2 linked regions of the Gottschalkia purinilytica genome follow. The protein of the gene in region 2 interacts with the protein of the main gene of each other region in a pairwise test. Links are inferred from orthologs where the notes say so. Each region holds a gene or a part of one and is shown on either strand. Other genes may lie near its edges. The genes, in order: ftsZ and CLPU_RS06360.

Region 1 (3,268 bases), on a different replicon or contig from region 2:
TAAGTGTACTTCTTTCTGACTTTACTATCACTTTATCTGGTTTAAATCCCAAAAGTAATCCATTTTCTTTACCTAGTGATTTATATGGTATTATTCTAAATTTCATTTGATTTGAAGCACAGCTCATAGTGTCTACCACAGCATCTAAGCTATTTTCTTTATATTTTAAAAATATATTCTGTATAGAGTCTGGTAGTATATCTTTTATAGCTAAAAATTCAACAACAATAACAGGTATTTTAGATATAGGATCTTTTAAAGAATTTCCGGTATCTAAAAGTGCGGTTACTTCTATCTCTTTCCCATTTAAATTTATTATTACAGGGAAAAATGCTCTTCTTTTATTATTTTTATTTTCTACATATTCCCAAACTATTTGAAATAAAATCCATATAAGGACTACAGAAATTATTAAAAATTTAAGTTGAAAATTTGCTATATAAAAAATTCCTCCTCCTACATATGTCTCTATATCTGCTATATAAAATAAAGCTAAAGATGTTCCTGCAAAAGCAAAAGCTACTAGATAAAAAGCTGATATTACTTTTATAAATGATCTAGATTTTTTTGGATTAAAAGCTATCATTATTATTATTATAGAAGTAGCTAATTTAAAAGAAAATCTAGCCATAAATATAAGCGATGGATAAAATACTACAAATGTATATAATGCTCCAATTAAAGATGCCATTAGTAATCTTATCTGTGTCGTATGCACCTTTAAAAACTTTTTAGTTATAAAAAGAATGATATAATTTATAGCTAAATTTTCTAATAAGAGGTATTCAGCATATATATACAATAGTTTAGTACCCCCTTTGTAAAGCTAGTCTTACTTATTACTTCTATTCTTTAAGTATTGAAATTATGACTATTATATAATATATTTTTTTAAAATTGTGTCATTTACTGAAGTCGAAAAAAAAACCTTTCTAGAATTATCTAGAAAGGTTTATCTATCTCTTCTCCTTAAGAAAGTTGGTATGTCCAAGTCATCACTATCTAAAGTTTTGCTTTCATTAGTAGGAATTGGTTTTGATGTTTCTTCTTTTTTCTCTATATTTTTTTGTTCAGTTATAACAACTTTTTCTTGTTTACCGTCAAATCCTGTAGCTATAACAGTTATTTTTAATTCATCTTTAAGATTTTCATCTACTCCTGCTCCAAATATTATATTAGCATCTGGATCTACAGATTGTCTTATAAGATCTGCGGCTTCATTAACTTCAAATAACCCTAGATTTGGTCCGCCAGTTATATTTAGTAAGACACCCTTTGCTCCTTCTATAGATGTTTCTAATAAAGGACTGTGTATGGCTTGTTTAGCAGCTTCAGTCGCTCTGTTTTCTCCACTTGCTTTTCCTATACCCATATGAGCTAGACCCTGATCATACATTATTGTCTTTACATCAGCAAAATCTAAATTTATAAGTGCTGGAACAGCTATAAGATCAGATATACCTTGAATACCTTGTCTTAATACATCATCAGCCATTTTAAAAGCATCTACTATAGATGTTTTCTTTTCTGCCACTTGTAAAAGCCTATCATTAGGAATAGTTACTAGAGTATCCACTCTACTTTTTAACTCTTCTACTCCTCTTTCAGCATGTATCATTCTTCTTCTACCTTCAAATATGAAAGGTTTAGTTACAACTCCAACAGTAAGTATTCCTAGTTCTTTAGCAACTTCAGCAACTATAGGAGCAGCTCCTGTTCCTGTTCCTCCTCCCATTCCTGCTGTTATAAATACCATATCCGCCCCTTGTAATGCTTCCATTATATCATTTCTGCTTTCTTCTGCAGCTTTCATTCCAACATCAGGATTTGCTCCTGCTCCTAATCCTCTAGTAAGTTTTTCTCCTATTTGTAGCTTTGTTTCAGCCTTTGAAGAGTGAAGTGCTTGTTTATCTGTATTTATCGAAATAAACTCTATTCCTTTTACTTCATTTTCTATCATTCGATTTACAGCATTATTTCCTCCACCTCCAACACCAATAACTTTTATATGAGCAAACTGTTCCATATCAACATCAAAATCAAACACGTTATGACCTCCCTATGTATAAAATTAAATCTTTAGTAAAAGTTAATTCATAGTTGACATCATTTATTATAAATATATAAATAATGTCTAGAGTTTTAATCAATGATGCCATTTATTATACTGTCTTTAAATTAGCTTACCTTAAGATTATTATTAAAATTTATTTATTATACAATCTTTATTAATTGTTATTTTCTACATTTATATCATGCCTTAAGTGGTCATTCCCCCTCTAAATTTTACACATTTATTTAAATTTGTTATTATCAAATACTTTCTAATATTTGGCCTATAAATTTCTATTCTAAAAATCGGCATAGGTATTCATATTTTTGTTTATTTATATATTAATTCAATATAATTAATGAATTCCCTTTTTTTATCTAAATTAAATACATTATTTTTATATTAATTAGAGTTTTTTTTGTTGAATACATATCTTCTAATAATCGCAAAGTTTTGAAATAATCTTCCTCCAAAAGCAAATATGGCTGCATAATAAAGAGGTACTCCTAATCTATCACCTACATATGCTAAAAATGCAGCTAATATAGCATTTCCAAAAAATCCTGATACAAATATTCCTGTATTGAACTTTCCTTCCATCATAGCTCTTATTCCACCAAAAACAGAGTCCATACAAGCTAGTATCGCTACTGACATATATAGGGAATAACTAGCAGAATATGTTATCGGTAGATATATACCAATAATAGCACCTACTAAAATTCCAATAATAGCTAAAATCATATTATTCACCTTCTTTTATGGGTTTCACATATTTAAATTCTGAATCCCTCCAATAATACTTAGGGATAAATACTTCATCCTTAATTTCTGTATCTACTTTTATCTTGTAGACTTCTTTTAATGTCCAACCATAGCTTTGAGGAGCACTTATTGCTGCATATAAAGCCTTAGGATCTCCAATTGCAGTAATAACAAATGGATTTGCAGAACTTCGTTTATTTATTCTAATAATAGGACCTCCACATTTGATCTCAGATCTTGATAGTACTCTTTGACCATTAATACTAATAGCTTCTGCTCCTGCTTTTTTCAGGTCATTTAGTATAACCTGAATATCTCCATCGTGTATTATATCTTGATTTACATCTTTTCCTAATATTTCTTTGTTATCATTATCTGATATTACTACTTTTATTCCTGGTCCTGTAAGATCTTCTAGTCCTCCAATGATCTTTAAATCATTAACTTGCT
Region 2 (3,151 bases):
TTAGGAATATCACCATCTTCAACATAGCTATCTATGGATTCTATTTGTGATTTTAATAAAGTTTTAAATCTAGTCTTGAAAAGCATCATATCTTTTCTTATTACTTCATACTCATTCTTTATTCTTAAAACTTCATTTTGCGAATTATCTATTACTTTCTTAGCATTTTCTTCTGCTTCTCTCACAATAAGATCAGCTTTGTGTTTTGCATTAGCTGTTACTTCTTCAGCTGCACTTTGGGCTACAACAAGTGTTTTTTGTAAAGTTTGTTCTAAAGAACTATAATGCTTCACTTGATCATTAAGCATAGAAATTTTATCTTTTAATTCTACATTTTCTTTATATATTTTTTCATAGTCTAATATTATTTCATCTAAAAAACTATCGACCTCAGCTTCTCTATAGCCCCTTAATCCTTTACTAAATTCTTTGTTTTGAATGTCAAGTGGCGTAAGCATTTTATCATCTCCTTATCATTTTAAAATTCTAATAGTCATCTTATCTCTGCCTTTTTTTGTTATACCTAAATCTTTGGCTATTTTTATTCTACCAAATCCTCTTATAGATATTGTATCTCCTTCGCCTACCTTATAGGAAGAATTAGTAATAGGTTGCCAATTTACTTTTACTTTACCTTGAGTAATAGCCAGAAGACTTTTGGATCTTGACAGATTACATACTTCACTTATAAAAGCATCTAGTCTAGGTGATGCTATCGTAATATTTATCTCTTTATATTCTTGATTAATTTCAATAACACTATCTAACTTAATTTCATCAATTTTTACTGGTTCTTTTCCTATATACTTTAAATTATATAATATATAATCTACTAAGTCTTCGTGAACTATAACTTGACTAAAGTCCTCATGTATTAATATATCTCCAACTTTTTCTCTTTTTATACCTAGTCCAAGTATTGCTCCTAAATAGTCTCTATGTGTTAAGTCTGTAAACTTAAAGTTTCCTGAAATTTTCAAAGCTTTTATAGGTATTTCTATAGTATCTTTAGTCATATATTCTGGAAATATGACTAAAGATTTTCTTTCTGCACTATTTATTCCGCCTTCTTCATAAAAGTTTACATCAAATCTATTTAGAATAGAATGAGATAGTCTTACTTGATAAGGATCTAAGAAATCAGTACACTCAACTTCATGATATTTTAAAACTCGTTCTACTTTATCAACTATTTTTCTCATTGGTAAGTGTTGAGTTTTATCTTGTATATGTTCTATATATTTTACTTTATCTATTATCATCTATATCACCGAATTAATACTTTCTTAAATAATTGACCTAATTAAGCTAAGAAAAATTATGGCCAATAATGGTGAAATATCTATCATTCCAGTATCTATTCTCAACCTTGATACTAAATTCCTGAAAGGAGCAATTATAGGTTCTGTAAGTTGATATATTATCTTAAAAATAGGATTATAATAATCATCTATTATAAAAGATAAAATTCCTCTTATAATTATCAACCAACTCAGCACATTAATAAATAGGTCAAGAGAGTGCCTTAATATATTCAAAAACTTCACCTCTCATCTACTTCTGCCATGGAAATAAGCCTTTATTCTTTAACTCTTCTTTCAACTTAGCATCAATTTCAACATTACTAGGAGCTACTACAAATATATCCTTTGATACTTTTTTTATATTACCTTCCAAAGCATAAACAGCTCCATTAATAAAGTTAAATATCTGCTTTTTAATTTCTGCTTCTATTTCTTCTAAGTTTAAAACTATGAGCTTTCTTATCTTTAAATCTTCTACCATTTTTGTTACTTCTTCAAACTTTTCTGGTTCATATACTACTAGTTTTATATTGCTATTTGTATGAGTGTGTATACTTACTACTTTACTTCCTTTATTAACTTCTTTCTTAAGAGGAATTTCTAATTCTTCAAAATCTTCTGCTTCTTGTTCTTCCTCTTCTTCAAAGTCATCCAATCCTATGATGTACTTCATTTTATCAATTATTTTACTCACAAAAAGCTCCCCTTTCTTGGTTTAATAAACTCTTTTTCCAAATATACCTGTACCTACACGTATCATATTAGCTCCTTCTTCTAACGCGATTTCATAGTCATTTGTCATTCCCATAGAAAGATATTTCATGTCTACGTTTTTATAGTTTCTTTCTTTGATTTCTTCAAACAATGATTTTAATTCTTTAAACACAAATCTAATATCTTCTGGATTCTCTGAGTAAGGAGCAATAGTCATCAAACCTTTTATTTTTATATTTTCAAACTCTAGTATACTTTCTATAAATGGAGCTACATCTTTTACTTTGAGTCCAAATTTACTTTCTTCTTCAGCTACATTAACTTGTATTAATACCTCTGCTATAACATCATTCTCACTAGCTCTTTTTTGTATTTCTTTTGCTAAACTCATTCTGTCTAAAGAGTGTATCAATCCAACTTTATCTATTATATATTTAACTTTATTACTTTGTAAGTGTCCTATCATATGAAGCTTAGGCTGTCCTTGAATATTCTCATATTTTTCTTGTATTTCTTGAACTTTATTTTCTCCTATATTTGTAACACCTAAACTAATTGCTTCATTTATTCTATCTATGTCAATAGTTTTAGTGACAGCAATTAGTGTTATATCATCTGACTTTCTATTTTGTTTTTCTGCTATTTCATTTATTCTATGTCTTATTGTTGATAGATTTTCTTTGATACTAATAGCTAATCCCTCCCTAAACTAAACTCTAATTAATGATTTGTCCTTCTTTAACTTTACTACCATTTATGAATACTTCATCAAATGATTGAAGTGATCTTCTTAATTCTTTTTTACCATTTATAGTAACTTCTATATTTTTCCTATCTTCTTCTTTGATCATTGCATATTTATCATTTTGGTATAAAATATTCACTGCTCTAAATCTAACTATACCACTTATATCTTTAATATATACTCCTTTTATACCATCTTCTTCTACTATAGCTTCCTTAGGAACCTTAAGTCCTTCGTATTTATTTTTTATTAATTTAAGATTCATATATCTATCATTATATAGTTTGTGTAAGTAATCTTTAAACTTAATAATTACTATCATTTCATTTCCTTGTTTTTTAACTTTCTCTATCTTACCTTTTAGTTCAATATTATCTTTATTTAGTTT

What was found.
Region 1: the proteins of CLPU_RS06360 (region 2) and ftsZ interact in binary tests that used the Bacillus subtilis proteins (3 or more experiments, as listed by UniProt). The link is inferred for Gottschalkia purinilytica from one-to-one orthologs.

What each region holds. Positions count from the first base shown.
Region 1 is NZ_LGSS01000001.1:67,208-70,475, forward strand. What follows is about bases 1-2,924. They hold ftsZ (cell division protein FtsZ), read right to left. Parts: upstream 2,048-2,924; coding sequence 953-2,047; downstream 1-952. Other genes in these bases: spoIIGA (sigma-E processing peptidase SpoIIGA), read right to left, coding at 1-802; CLPU_RS00385 (small basic family protein), read right to left, coding at 2,456-2,797; CLPU_RS00390 (DUF881 domain-containing protein), read right to left, coding at 2,799-2,924. In the rest of the region: more of CLPU_RS00390, read right to left, coding at 2,925-3,268. UniProt on the Bacillus subtilis protein: Essential cell division protein that forms a contractile ring structure (Z ring) at the future cell division site. The regulation of the ring assembly controls the timing and the location of cell division.
Region 2 is NZ_LGSS01000005.1:31,188-34,338, reverse strand. What follows is about bases 277-3,083. They hold CLPU_RS06360 (cell division protein SepF), read right to left. Parts: upstream 1,999-3,083; coding sequence 1,555-1,998; downstream 277-1,554. Other genes in these bases: CLPU_RS06350 (biotin/lipoyl attachment domain-containing protein), read right to left, coding at 2,735-3,083; CLPU_RS06355 (YggS family pyridoxal phosphate-dependent enzyme), read right to left, coding at 2,020-2,703; CLPU_RS06365 (YggT family protein), read right to left, coding at 1,287-1,538; CLPU_RS06370 (YlmH family RNA-binding protein), read right to left, coding at 474-1,262; CLPU_RS06375 (DivIVA domain-containing protein), read right to left, coding at 277-458. Also shown: more of CLPU_RS06375, read right to left, coding at 1-276; more of CLPU_RS06350, read right to left, coding at 3,084-3,151. UniProt on the Bacillus subtilis protein: Cell division protein that is part of the divisome complex and is recruited early to the Z-ring. Probably stimulates Z-ring formation, perhaps through the cross-linking of FtsZ protofilaments. Its function overlaps with FtsA.